Linked DNA regions of Caldimonas thermodepolymerans. The protein of the gene in region 2 binds, or shares a complex with, the protein of the main gene of each other region. Links are inferred from orthologs where the notes say so. Each region holds a gene or a part of one and is shown on either strand. Other genes may lie near its edges.

Region 1 (7,732 bases), 3.0 Mb from region 2 along the record:
CAGTTGCCGGAACTGAAGAAGGAGGCGGCAGCGCTCGCGGCCGCCCAGGAGGAGACCCGACATGGATGACCGACAGGACGACTTCGACCGTGGCCTGCGCAACCGCCGCGCCGTGCTGGGCGACGCGTGGGTGGACCGCTCGCTGGGCAATGCCACCGCGTTCAATGCCGACTTCGTCTCGCTGATCACCCGCTATGCCTGGCACGACATCTGGGGCCGTCCCGGGCTGGACCACCGCACCCGGCGCCTGCTGGTGCTGGGCATGACCATCGCGCAGGGCCGCTGGGAGGAGTACGAGCTGCACCTGCGCGCCGCGGTCGAGGGCGGCGTGCCGCTGGACGAGATCAAGGAGACGCTGATGCAGGCCGTGATCTACTGCGGCGTGCCGGCGGCCAACACCGCGTTCAAGCTGGCCGGCGAGGTGCTCGCGAAGCTCGGCATCACGCCGGCACCGCAGCCGCTGACGCCGGCGCAGCGCGTTGCGCGCCACCACACCTTCAGCGCCCCGCAGCTGCACGTGCTGCGGCAAGGGCAGGGGCGGCCGGTGGTGCTGAGCCATGCGCTGGGCCTGGACGTGCAGATGTGGGACCGGCTGGCCGCCGCGCTGGCTGGCGACTGCGAGGTGCTGCGCTACGACCACCGCGGCCACGGCGAGTCCGCCGTGCCGCCGGGGCCGTACACGATGGACGAGCTGGTCGAGGACGCGGCGCGCCTGGTGCGCGAATGGGGCCGCGGTCCGGTGGTCTGGATCGGGCTGTCGATGGGCGGCATGGTCGGCCAGGGGCTGGCCGCGCGCCATCCCGAGCTGGTGCAGTCGCTGGTGGTGGCCAACTCGACGTCCTACTACCCCGACGCGGCGCGCGGGCTGTGGGCGCAGCGCATCGCCACCGTCGAGGCGCAGGGCCTGGCCGGCATCGCCGACGGCGTGATGGGGCGCTACTTCACCGAGGCGTTCCGCGCCGCGCATCCCGAGGTCGAGGCCTGGGCGCGCGGCCGCCTGCTGCGCACCGACGCGGCCGGCTACGTGGCCTGCTGCCACGCGGTCTCGCAGGTCGACTGGCGCGAGGCGCTGCCGCGCATCACCTGCCCGACGCTGGTCATCGCCGGCGCCCAGGACGTGGGCGCGCCGGTGGCGATGTCCGAGGCGATCGCGCAGGCCGTGCCGGGGGCGCGGCTGGAGATCATCGACGGGGCCTCGCACATCAGCGTGCTGGAGGCGCCTGAGGCCTTCGAGCGGCTGGTGCGCGACTTCCTCGCCGCGCACTGAGCCGCTTCGCTCAGCGCGCGATGCGCTGCTCGCCGCGGATCTTGCGCTGCAGCTGCAGGATGCCGTAGACCAGCGCCTCGGCGGTGGGCGGGCAACCGGGCACGTAGACGTCCACCGGGATGATGCGGTCGCAGCCGCGCACCACCGAATAGCTGTAGTGGTAGTAGCCGCCGCCGTTGGCGCACGAGCCCATCGAGATCACGTAGCGCGGCTCGGCCATCTGGTCGTAGACCTGCCGGATCGCGCGTGCCATCTTGTTGGTCAGCGTGCCGGCCACGATCATCAGGTCGGCGTGGCGCGGGCTGCCGCGCGGGATCAGGCCGAAGCGGTCCATGTCGTAGCGCGCGCCGGCCGCATGCATCATCTCGACGGCGCAGCAGGCGAGTCCAAAGGACAGGTACCACAGGCTGTGGGCGCGGGCGGCGGCGGCCAGCTCGTCGAGCCGGGCCAGGGCATAGCCGTCGCGCTCGAGGGTGGGATAGCGCATCGCTCAGGCACGATCGGACGAAAAGCCCATGCTGGCCTGCGGCCGCGCGGCGGTCTTGTAGGAATCCGCCATGCGCGCGGCGGCGCGCCTTTAGGCCCGGGGTGACGGGGATGCCGCGAACTGCCAGCCGTGGACGATGGGCCAGTGTTCCGGGTCGTTCGCGCGCAGGCGCTGCAGCAGCTGGCCCGGCGCCTCGCCGCTCAGGCGGCGGAACTCGTGGCTCATGTGGGCCTGGTCGGCGTAGCCGCCGGCGACCGCCAGCTCGGCCAGCGGCATGGCCGGGGCCTGCAGCGCGCGCAGCAGCGTCTGCTCGAAGCGCTGCACGCGCTGGAACTGCTTGGGCGCGAGCCCCAGCTCGGCGAGGAACAGTCGCTCGGTGTGGCGCTCGCTCCAGCCCAGCCGCGACGCGGCCGTCCTGAGTGGCAGCGCGGTGTGCCGGTACAGGGCGAGCGCGCGCGCCCGCGTGTCGGGGCCGCCGGCCGCGAGCTGCCGGCGCAGCACGTCCAGCAGGACCGCGACGCGCTCCCTGTCGCGGCGCGCCTGCGCGAGGCGCTGCAGCGCCGTGCTCCAGGCCGCGGGCCACAGGTCGGCCAGGTCGACCTGCAGGTCGCGCAGCTGCTGCGCGGCGCAGCCGGCCAGCCGCGCCACGGCTGCCGGGTGCAGCAGCGCCGACACGGTGCGCAGCCGCTGCACCGTGAGGCTGGTCATCGGCACCGAGCGCGGGCCGGCCAGCAGGCCGCGCGGGCCCTGCAGCGCAGGGCCGTGCAGCGTCGCGACGATCCCTTCGACGATCACCACCACCAGGCCCTCGACCATGGCGGGGAAGCGGTTCAGCGTGCCGGCGGGCACCTCGTCGATGCGCAGGTTCAGCACCCAGGGGCGCAGGTCGGCAGGCACGGGCAGTCGCAGCGTGGGCATGGCAGGCGCGCAGGGCGGGGTCCGCGGACGATTATGGAATGCGGGCGCCGGTGCCACCGCGCATCGGGTATCGTGCAGGCCCATGAGCGAGCTTTCCTTCTTCTGGCACGACTACGAGACCTTCGGCCGCGTGCCGCGCCGGGACCGCCCGGCGCAGTTCGCCGGCATCCGCACCGATGCCGAGCTCAACGAGATCGACGTGCCGGTGATGCTGTACTGCCGTCCCGCGCCCGACTACCTGCCGGACCCCGAGTCCTGCCTGCTGACCGGCATCCTGCCGCAGCACTGCCTCGAGCACGGGCTGCCGGAGCACGAGTTCGCCGCCGCGATCGAGGCCCAGCTGGCGCGTCCGGGCACGATCGGGCTGGGCTACAACACGCTGCGCTTCGACGACGAGGTGACGCGCCACCTGTTCTGGCGCAACCTGATCGACCCCTACGCGCGCGAGTGGCAGAACGAGTGCGGGCGCTGGGACCTGCTGGACGTGGTGCGCTGCTGCTGGGCGCTGCGTCCCGAGGGCATCGAGTGGCCGCTCAACGGCGACGGGCGCCCCTCGTTCAAGCTGGAGCACCTGAGCGCGGCCAACGGGCTGGTGCACGATGCCGCGCACGACGCGCTGTCGGACGTGCGTGCCACCATCGCGCTGGCGCGCCTGATCAAGGCCCGCCAGCCGCGCCTGTGGGACTTCTGCCTGCGCCTGCGCCGCAAGGAAGCGGTGCTTGCCGAGATGGGCGTGGGCCGGCCGTTCCTGCACGTCTCGGGCATGTACGGCACCGAGCGGGGCAGCCTGGCGATCGTGTGGCCGCTGGCGCCGCACCCGACCAACAAGAACGAGGTCATCGTCTGGGACCTGGCGCACGACCCCGGCGAGCTGTTCACGATGAACGCGCAGCAGATCCGCGAGCGCCTGTTCACGCGCAGCGACGAGCTGCCCGAGGGCGTCGAGCGGCTGCCGATCAAGACCATCCACATCAACAAGTGCCCGATCGTGATCGGCAACCTGCGCACGCTCACGCCCGAGCGCGCCGCGCACTGGGGCATCGACGTGCAGCAGGCGCTGCGCCATGCCGAGACCTGCGCGCTCAAGGGCGCGACGATGGCCGGCATCTGGCCGGATGTCTACGCGCGCCCCGGGCCGGCCGAGGCGGCCGACGTGGACGAGGACCTCTACGGCGGCTTCATCGGCAACGAGGACCGGCGCCGCCTGCAGCGCCTGCGGACCATGACGCCCGAGCAGCTGGCCGAGCGGCCGCCGTCGTTCGACGACGAGCGGCTGGAGGAGCTGTTCTTCCGCTACCGCGCGCGCAACTTCCCCGAGACGCTCAGCGACGCCGAGCGCGAGCGCTGGCTGCAGCACTGCCACGCGCGCTTGCACGAGGGCGCGGGCGGGGCGCTGTCGCTGCAGGCCTACTTCGAGCGCATCGACGAGCTGGGCGAGGCGATGGCCGAGGACGAGCGCGCCCAGGAGATCCTCGGCGCACTGTACGAGTACGGCGAGCAGCTGGGCGAAGCCAGCATGCGCTAGCGCGGCCTCAGACCCGCTCGAGGATCACCGCGATGCCCTGGCCGACGCCGATGCACATGGTGCACAGCGCGTAGCGGCCCTGGATGCGGTGCAGCTGGTTGACCGCGGTGGTCGCCAGCCGCGCGCCCGAGGCGCCCAGCGGGTGGCCCAGCGCGATCGCGCCGCCGTTGGGGTTCACGCGCGGGTCGTCGTCGGGCAGGCCCAGCTCGCGCAGCACCGCCAGGCCCTGCGCGGCGAAGGCCTCGTTGAGCTCGATCACGTCGATCTGGTCCAGCGTCAGCCCGGCGCGCTCCAGCACGCGGCGCGTCGCGGGCGCCGGGCCGATGCCCATGATGCGCGGCTCCACGCCGGCAGTGGCCATCGCGACCACGCGCGCGCGCGGCGTGAGCCCGTGGCGCGCGGCGGCCTGCTCGTCGGCCAGCAGCAGCGCGCAGGCGCCGTCGTTGACGCCCGAGGCGTTGCCGGCGGTCACGGTGCCGTCCGGTCGCACCACGCCCTTGAGCTTCGCCAGCGCTTCCATCGTGGTCTCGCGCGGGTGCTCGTCGCGCTGCACGGCGATGGCCTCGCCCTTCTTCTGCGGGATCGTGACCGGGGTGATCTCGGCGTCGAAGTAGCCGCTGCGCTGCGCGGCGAGCGCCTTCTGCTGCGAGGCGAGCGCCATGCGGTCCTGGTCCTCGCGGCTGATGCGGAACTGCTCGGCCACGTTCTCGGCGGTCTCGGGCATCGAGTCGACGCCGTACTTCGCCTTCATCAGCGGGTTGACGAAGCGCCAGCCGATCGTGGTGTCATAGATCGCGGCGTTGCGGCTGAACGCGCTGTCGGCCTTGGGCATCACGAAGGGCGCGCGGCTCATGCTCTCGACGCCGCCGGCGATCATCAGCGAGGCCTCGCCGCTGCGGATGGCGCGCGCGGCGGTGCCCACCGCGTCCAGCCCGGAGCCGCACAGCCGGTTGACGGTCATGCCGGGCACGCCGATCGGCAGTCCGGCCAGCAGCAGGGCCATGCGCGCGACGTTGCGGTTGTCCTCGCCGGCCTGGTTGGCGCAGCCGAAGATCACGTCGTCGAGTGCCTCCCAGTCGACCCGCGGGTTACGTGCCATCAGCGCCGCGATCGGCACGGCGGCGAGGTCGTCGGTGCGCACCGAGGACAGTGCGCCGCCGTAGCGGCCGAACGGGGTGCGGATCGCGTCGCAGATGTAGGCGTGGGTCATGGCAGGTCCTTGGTGGGATGTCGGGAAAACGGCCAACGGGGCCGGGCCGCACGGGGCCCGGCCGGCGGGCGGGCGTCAGCGCGCGTCGACGAGCGGGATCGCGGTGAGCCGCTGCAGCTCGTCGAACGGCAGGCCCTCGACGAGGTCGATCACGCGCGCGCCCTCGGGCGTCAGGTCGATCACCGCGAGGTCGGTGTAGACGCGGCTGACGCAGCCGATGCCGGTCAGCGGGTAGGTGCAGCGCTCGACCAGCTTGCTCTCGCCCCCCTTGGTGAGATGCTCCATCATCACCCAGGTCTTCTTCGCGCCGATGGCCAGGTCCATCGCGCCGCCCACGGCCGGGATGGCGTCGGGCGCGCCGGTGTGCCAGTTGGCGAGGTCGCCGCCGGCGGAGACCTGGAAGGCGCCCAGCACGCACACGTCCAGGTGGCCGCCGCGCATCATCGCGAAGCTGTCGGCGTGGTGGAAGAAGCAGCCGCCCGGGCGCAGCGTGACCGGCTGCTTGCCGGCGTTGATCAGGTCGTAGTCCTCCTGGCCGGGCGCAGGGGCCGGGCCCATGCCCAGCACGCCGTTCTCGCTGTGCAGGATCACCTCGCGGTCGGCCGGCAGGTGGTTGGCCACCATCGTGGGCAGGCCGATGCCGAGGTTCACGTAGGCGCCCTCGGGGATGTCGCGGGCGACGCGGGCGGCCATCTGGTCGCGGGTCCACTTCTGCATCACGCGGCCTCCTTCCTGAACCCGCCGGCCTGCGTGGCCGTGCGCTCGACCTGCACCACGCGGTGCACGAAGATGCCCGGGGTCACGACCGCCTCGGGGTCGATGCCGCCCAGCTCGACGATCTCCGGCACCTCGACCACGGTGCACTTCGCGGCCATCGCCATGATCGGGCCGAAGTTGCGCGCGGTCATGCGGTAGGTCAGGTTGCCCCAGCGGTCGGCGCGCTCGGCCTTGATCAGCGCCAGGTCGGCGTGGATCGGGTATTCGAGCACGTAGGGCCGGCCGTCGATGACGCGGGTTTCCTTGCCCTCGGCAAGCGTCGTGCCGTAGCCGGTCGGGGTGTAGAAGGCGCCGATGCCGGCGCCCGCGGCGCGGATGCGCTCGGCCAGGTTGCCTTGCGGCACCAGCTCCAGCTCGATCCTGCCGCTGCGGTACAGCTCGTCGAACACGTAGGAATCGACCTGGCGCGGGAACGAGCAGATGATCTTGCGCACCCGCCCGGTCTTCAGCAGCGCGGCCAGCCCCGTGTTGCCGTTGCCGGCGTTGTTGTTGACGATGGTGAGGTCCTTCGCCCCCTGGGCGATCAGCCCGTCGATCAGGTAGGTGGGGATGCCGGCGGTGCCGAAGCCGCCGATCATCACGGTCGCGCCGTCTTGCACGTCGGCAAGCGCAGCGGCGACCGAGGGGTAGATCTTGTTGATCATGGTCGATGCTCGAACAAGGGGTGATGAATCCTGAAAATTGTTCTTATAATGAACATTGGTTCTTGATGAGAACAGTGTAGCCCATCGGCCATGCCGGCCGCCTCAGGGGAGTCCCGTGTCCCGAGCATCGAATCCGCCGTCTTCCGCCACGGCCGGGCCGCGCCAGCAGCCGGGCGACAGCTTCGTGCAGTCGTTCGCGCGCGGGCTGGCTGTGGTGCGGACCTTCAGCGCCGAAGCCCCCGCGCAGACCATCACCGAGGTGGCCGAGCGCGCCGGACTGACCCGCGCCGGCGCGCGCCGCATCCTGCACACGCTGCAGCACCTGGGCTACGTGGAATCGGAGGGGCGGCTGTTCCGCCTCACGCCCAAGATCCTCGACCTGGGCTTTGCCTACCTGAGCTCGCTGCCGCTGTGGAACCTGGCCGAGCCGGTGATGGAAGACCTGGTGCAGGAGGTCAAGGAGTCCTGCTCGGCGGCGGTGCTGGACGCCACCGACATCGTCTACGTGCTGCGCGTGCCCACGCACAAGATCATGGCGATCAACCTGGGCGTGGGCAGCCGGCTGCCGGCCTTCTGCACCTCGATGGGCCGGGTGCTGCTGGCCGGGCTGCCCGACGAGGAGGTGCAGGCGCGCCTGGCGCGCAGCGACCTGCAGCCGCGCACGCCGCGCACCGAGACCGACCCGCGCCGCCTGCTGGAGCTGATCCAGCAGGTGCGGCTGCAAGGCTGGGCCCTGGTGGGCGAGGAGCTGGAAGAGGGGCTGGTGTCGCTGGCCGCGCCGATCCGCGGGCGCGCCGGCGAGGTGGTGGCCGCGATCAACATCAGCGGCCAGCAGCACCGCACGCCGCCGGTGGTGATGCTGGAGCGCTTCCTGCCGCGCCTGCTGAAGGCGGCGCACGACATC
Region 2 (6,032 bases):
ACCCGGACGTGCTGTGCAACGCGGAGATCAAGTTCAAGGCCTTCCTGGACCATGCGATGCGGCTGGGCGCCGAGAAGATCGCCACCGGCCACTACGCCCGCGTGCGCGAGGTCGGCGGACGCTTCCAGCTGCTCAAGGGGCTGGACCCGGGCAAGGACCAGAGCTACTTCCTGCACCGGCTCAACCAGGCGCAGCTGGCCAGGACGCTGTTTCCGGTGGGCGAGCTGCACAAGACCGAGGTGCGCCGCATCGCCGAGGAGATCGGCCTGCCCAACGCGAAGAAGAAGGACTCCACCGGCATCTGCTTCATCGGCGAGCGGCCGTTCCGCGAGTTCCTGAACCGCTACCTGGCCAACCAGCCCGGCCCGATCAAGGACGACCGCGGCCGCACCATCGGCGAGCACGTGGGCCTGAGCTTCTACACGCTCGGCCAGCGCAAGGGGCTGGGCATCGGCGGCCTGAAGGACAAGGGCGCCCCGCGCGGCGGCGGCGAGCATGCGCCGTGGTTCGTCGCGCGCAAGGACCTGGAACGCAACACGCTGTACGTGGTGCAGGGGCACGACCATCCCTGGCTGCTGTCGCACGTCCTGCGCGCCAGCGACGCGAGCTGGATCGCGGGCGAGCCGCCGCCTGCCGGTGCCTATGCCGCCAAGACCCGCTACCGCCAGCAGGATGCGGCCTGCACGCTCGAGAACGACGGCGAAGGCCGCTTCTCGCTGCGCTTTCCCGAGGCGCAGTGGGCGGTCACGCCGGGGCAGTCCGCGGTGCTGTACGACGGCGAGGTCTGCCTGGGCGGCGGCGTGATCGACGCCAGCGCATGAATCCGCCCCGTCCCCGACGCCGCCGGCGCGGGCCGCGCGCCGGGTCGGGCATGATGCGCATCCGGCGAACCCCGAATCAACTACAAGCAAGGAGCTGAAGCCATGAGCCAGGAGAACTGGAAGTTCGAAACGTTGTCCGTGCACGCGGGGTACGCGCCCGATCCGGTCACGCGCGCCGTGGTGCCGCCGCTGTACCAGACGGTGGCCTACGCGTTCGACAGCGCGCAGCACGGGGCCGACCTGTTCGACCTGAAGGTGCAGGGCAACATCTACACGCGCATCATGAACCCGACCCAGGACATCCTGGAAAAGCGCGTGGCCGCACTCGAAGGCGGCGTCGCGGCGCTGGCCATGGCCTCGGGCATGGCGGCGATCACCGCGGCGATCCAGACCATCGCCGAGACCGGCGACAACGTCGTCTCGTCCAGCACCCTGTACGGCGGCACCTACAACCTGTTCGCCCACACCTTCCCGCAGCAGGGCATCGAGGTGCGCTTTGCCGACCCGAGCGATCCGCAGGGCTTCGCGAAGCTGATCGACGAGAAGACCAAGGCGGTGTTCTGCGAGTCGATCGGCAACCCGCTGGGCAACGTCACCGACATCGCCGCGCTGGCCCAGGTCGCGCATGACCATGGCGTGCCGCTGATCGTCGACAACACCGTGCCCAGCCCCTACCTGCTGCGCCCGATCGAGCACGGCGCGGACATCGTCGTGCACGCGCTGACCAAGTACATCGGCGGCCACGGCAACAGCATCGGCGGCATCATCGTCGACAGCGGCAAGTTCCCGTGGGCGCAGCACAAGGCGCGCTTCCGCCGCCTGAACGAGCCCGACGTCAGCTACCACGGCGTGGTCTATACCGAGGCGCTGGGCCCGGCCGCCTACATCGGCCGCGCGCGCGTCGTGCCGCTGCGCAACATGGGCGCGGCGATCTCGCCGTTCAACGCCTGGCTGGTGCTGCAAGGGCTGGAGACGCTGGCGCTGCGCATGGACCGCATCTGCGACAACGCGCTGGCCATCGCGCAGTTCCTCAAGCAGCAGGACAAGGTCAAGTGGGTCAGCTACGCCGGCCTGCCCGAACACCCGCAGCACGCGCTGGCGCAGAAGTACATGGGGGGCCGCGCCTCCGGCATCCTGACCTTCGGCCTGGCCGGCGGCCGCGAGGCCGGCGCGCGCTTCCTCGACGCGCTCAAGCTCTTCACCCGCCTGGTCAACATCGGCGACGTGCGCTCGCTGGCCACGCACCCGGCCTCGACCACGCACCGCCAGCTGTCGGCCGAGGAGCTGGCCAAGGCCGGCGTGTCGGAAGACACGGTGCGCCTGTCGATCGGCATCGAGCACATCGACGACCTGCGCGCCGACCTGGCCCAAGCGATTGCCGCGGCCTGAGGCCGCGTGTGCGCGGCCCGGCCGCCCGGCCGGGCCGTTGCCCGGCACGCCGCCTCAGCGCGGCGTGGCCAGGTCCAGCGTCCAGTAGGTCCGGTAGGTGCTGCCGTCGCGGGCCGCGCAGGCCAGCCCGACGTGGCGGTGGTCCGGGCGCATCAGGTTGGCGCAGTGGCCGGGGCTCGTCATCCAGCCGGCCACCACCGCCGCCACCGTCGGGTAGCCCGCCGCGATGTTCTCGGCCACCCCCGACCAGCGGTAGCCCGCTGCCGTGACGCGCTGCCCCAGGCTGCTGCCGTCGCTGCCGGTGTGCGAGAAGAAGTCCCCCTCGGCCATGTCGCGCGAGTGCGCGTAGGCCGCCTGCGCGAGGCGCGCGTCCCAGGCCACCGGCGCGGCCGGCGCGAAGCTGCCCGCGCTGCCGCAGCTGGCGCCGGCGGCGCGGTGCTGGTTGATCAGGCGCAGTGCCTCGGCCTGGAAGTCCGGCAGCCCGCAGCCGAGGTCCACGTCGGGCGGCGTGCCGGGGGCGTCGCCTGAAGCATCGTCGCCGCCGTTCCCGTCGGTGCGGCCGTCGCTGCCACCCCGGTGGTCCGTGGCCGCGCCGGTCCCGCTGCCCGGTGCGGCCGCGTCGTCATCCGGGCTGCCACCGCCGCCGCATGCGGCCAGGGCGGCCGCCAGCAGCATCGCCACCCAGGGCGACCGGCGCTTCGATCGTTGCATGGTGCTGACCCTCGTCGTTCGTTCTGGTCCGGCCGCGAGCATGCCGCGGCTGGCGCGGGGCGCGTATCGGTTTGTAAGACGGGGTGGTCAGCGCACGAACGGCGGGTCGGGCAGCACGTCCAGCGCGCGGGCCGCACCCAGCAGCGCCGGCGCCCGGGCCTGCACGACGTAGGTCGGGATGGCGCGCAGGTAGCCGGTGAAGCGCCCCTTGCTCTCGAAGCGCACGCGGAAGGCCGAGCGGTCGAAGGCCTCGCCCAGGCGCGGGACGATGCCGCCGCCGATGTAGACGCCACCGCGCGCGCCCAGCGTCAGCGCCAGGTTGCCGGCCACGCTGCCGAGGAAGGCGCAGAACAGCGCCAGCGCCTCCATGCATTGCGGGTCGCGCCCGGCCTTGGCATCGTCGGCGATGGCCGGTGCATCCAGCGCGCGGGGTGGCACGCCGTCGAGCTGGCACAGCACCTGGTAGAGGTTCTCCAGCCCCTGGCCGGAGACGGCGCGCTCGGCCGAGGCGTGGCCGAAGCGCTCGTGCAGCCGGGCGACCACCGCGGCCTCGCGCGCGTCCTGCGCTGGCAGGGTGACGTGGCCACCCTCGCCGTTGAGGGGCACCCATTCCCGCCCCGAGGGGGCCGGCAGCAGGCCGGAGACGCCCAGGCCCGTGCCGGGGCCGATCACGGCCAGCGCGGCATCGGGCGCCGGCGCGCCGGGGCCGACCTGGCGCAGGTCCTCGCCGGCCAGGGCCGGCAGCGACAGCGCCAGCGCGGTGAAGTCGTTGACCAGCAGCAGGCGTTCCAGGCCCAGCTCGCGCCGCAGCGCCGAGATCGAGAACGACCAGTCGTGGTTGGTCATCCGCACCTGGTCGCCGGTGATCGGGTTGGCGATGCCGATCGCGCACCAGCGCGGCGGCGGCTTGCCCTGGTCGGCCAGGTAGCGCCGGATCGCGTCGGCCAGTGTGGGCAGCGAGCGCACCGGGTAGACGGCCATGTCCGCCGGCGCCTCGCCCGGCTGCGCCACCCAGGCGAAGCGGGCGTTGGTCCCTCCGATGTCGCCGACCAGACGGGGATAGGTGTGCGTGTTCATGGTGATGGCATGCAGCGCGGGCCCCTCCTCCGTCGCGGGCCCTGCAGGGGCGAAGCGCATATCATGCCCGATGCCGGGTACAGGCCGGCATCAACCTGCACGCCGGGCAGCTGCCGGCGCGGGTCGTGCGCCCGGGCCGTGCTGCGCGCAGGCCCCAAGAAAAAGCCCGGCGCTCCGCGGAGGGCCGGGCTGGTGCAGCGAATGACGGGCCGGTCAGAACGGGATGTCGTCGTCCATGTCGTCGAACCCGGTCGACGTCTTGGGCGCGGGCTTGCTGGCCGCGCGCGGCGCCGGGGCGGAACGGCCGCCGCCGCCACCCCCCTCGTACGGCTCGCGGCTGTAGCCGCCGCCTTCGTCGCCGCCACCACTGCTGCCGCCTTCGCGGCCGCCCAGCAACTGCATCTGCTCGGCGATGATCTCGGTGGTGTAGTTGTCCTTGCCGTCCTGGCCTTGCCACTTGCGGGTCTTCAGGCGGCCCTCGATGTAGACCGAGCGGCCCTTGCGCAGGTATTCGCCGGCGATTTCGGCCAGGCGGTCATACAGCACCACCCGGTGCCATTCGGTCTCTTCCTGCCGTTCCCCGGTGTCGCGGCTCTTCCAGTTGCGCGTGGTGGCCAGCGACAGGTTGCACACCGCCGAGCCGCTGGGCGTGTAGCGGACCTCGGGGTCGCGGCCGAGGTTGCCGATCAGGATGACTTTGTTGACAGAGGCCATGGCCCCGCTCCTTGCTGAGATCTACGAAATGCGCCCGCGGCGCGGCGGACGTCCATTGAGCCGGATTGTGCCGCATGGCGAGGGGGCTCCGACCCCCGCCCCTGATCCGGGTGGGTCGACCGCGGCAGCCCCGCTGGCACGCTTCGTGTAGGAACGGGCGCAGTGCTTCCCGATAATGCACGGGCCCCTGCGATGAAACCCGCCGAACCCGACCTCCTCAGCAACCTGCGCCGCGAGCTGGCCGATGCGCGCGCCTGGATCGACCGGGCGGTCGTGCTGGCCCTGGCCGCGGTCGCCGGGCTGTTCGTGGTCGGCTTCACGCTGCTGGCCGAATGGGCGCAGCACCGGTTCCAGGCGGTGTACGGCTGGCAGCCCTGGCTGGCGCTGGTCTGGACGCCGGCCTGGGTGGTCGGGCTGGTGTGGCTGACGCAGCGCTTCTTCCCCGGCGCGGCCGGCTCGGGCATCCCGCAGGTGATGGTGGCCCTGGAGCCGTCCACGCCGGTGGCGCAGCGCGGGCTGTTCGTCTCGTTTCGCCTGAGCTGCGCCAAGGTCGTGCTGACCGCCGGCAGCCTGCTCGCCGGGCTGTCGGTCGGGCGCGAGGGCCCGTCGGTGCAGGTGGCCGCCGGCGTGATGCTGCAGGCGCGGCGCTGGCTGTCGCCGCGCGCCGGGGTGGACGACCACGGGCTGCTGGTGGCCGGCGGTGCGGCCGGGATCGCGGCGGCGTTCAACGCGCCGCTGGCCGGGGTGGTGTTCGCGGTCGAGCAGCTCTCGCGCAGCCTGGATGCGCGCAACAGCGGCCTGATCCTCTCGGCCATCGTGCTGGCCGGCCTGATGGGCGTGTCGGTGTTCGGCAACGTCACCTACTTCGGCGTGATCCACGTGCCCGGACTGGACTGGGGCCTGCTGGGGCCGGGCCTGCTGGTGGTGATCGGCTGCGGGCTGCTGGGCGGGCTGCTGGCGCGCCTGATGGTGGCCAGCGCCGCCGGCCTGCCGGACCGCTTCACCGCCTGGCGCCGCCGCTACCCGCTGCGCTTCGCCGCGGGCTGCGGCCTGGCGGTGGCGCTGATCGGGCTGGCGGGCGGCGGCAGCACCTTCGGCGGCGGCGACGAGACCACGCGGCGCATGCTGGCCGGCGAGGCGGACGTGCCGCCGCTGTACGTGCTGCTCAAGTTCCTGGCGACCTGGATCTCCAGCTGGACGGGCGTGTCCGGCGGCGTGTTCGCGCCGGCGCTCGCGCTGGGCGCGGGCGTGGGCCACGACGTCGCGGCCTGGAGCGGCCACCCGGCCGCGGCGGCGCTGATCGCGATGGGCATGGCCGGC

Evidence for each region.
Region 1: the proteins of ssb (region 2) and sbcB are in contact, whole or in part, in a crystal structure (PDB 3C94), measured with the Escherichia coli proteins. The link is inferred for Caldimonas thermodepolymerans from one-to-one orthologs.

Annotation. Positions count from the first base shown.
Region 1 is NZ_CP064338.1:3,180,628-3,188,359, reverse strand. The notes cover bases 2,008-4,975. They hold sbcB (exodeoxyribonuclease I), read left to right. Parts: upstream 2,008-2,754; coding sequence 2,755-4,197; downstream 4,198-4,975. Other genes in these bases: pcaF (3-oxoadipyl-CoA thiolase), read right to left, coding at 4,205-4,975; IS481_RS15010 (AraC family transcriptional regulator), read right to left, coding at 2,008-2,672. Outside these bases: pcaB (3-carboxy-cis,cis-muconate cycloisomerase), read left to right, coding at 1-69; bifunctional 4-carboxymuconolactone decarboxylase/3-oxoadipate enol-lactonase PcaCD, read left to right, coding at 62-1,267; IS481_RS15015 (NuoB/complex I 20 kDa subunit family protein), read right to left, coding at 1,278-1,754; more of IS481_RS15010, read right to left, coding at 1,845-2,007; more of pcaF, read right to left, coding at 4,976-5,407; IS481_RS14995 (3-oxoacid CoA-transferase subunit B), read right to left, coding at 5,483-6,124; IS481_RS14990 (3-oxoacid CoA-transferase subunit A), read right to left, coding at 6,124-6,828; IS481_RS14985 (IclR family transcriptional regulator), read left to right, coding at 6,944-7,732. UniProt on the Escherichia coli protein: Degrades single-stranded DNA (ssDNA) in a highly processive manner.
Region 2 is NZ_CP064338.1:220,663-226,694, forward strand. The notes cover bases 2,963-5,959. They hold ssb (single-stranded DNA-binding protein), read right to left. Parts: upstream 4,713-5,959; coding sequence 4,212-4,712; downstream 2,963-4,211. Other genes in these bases: IS481_RS01095 (glucokinase), read right to left, coding at 3,009-3,998; IS481_RS01105 (chloride channel protein), read left to right, coding at 4,905-5,959. Also shown: tRNA 2-thiouridine(34) synthase MnmA, read left to right, coding at 1-821; IS481_RS01085 (O-acetylhomoserine aminocarboxypropyltransferase/cysteine synthase family protein), read left to right, coding at 924-2,210; IS481_RS01090 (CAP domain-containing protein), read right to left, coding at 2,265-2,921; more of IS481_RS01105, read left to right, coding at 5,960-6,032. UniProt on the Escherichia coli protein: Plays an important role in DNA replication, recombination and repair. Binds to ssDNA and to an array of partner proteins to recruit them to their sites of action during DNA metabolism. Acts as a sliding platform that migrates on DNA via reptation.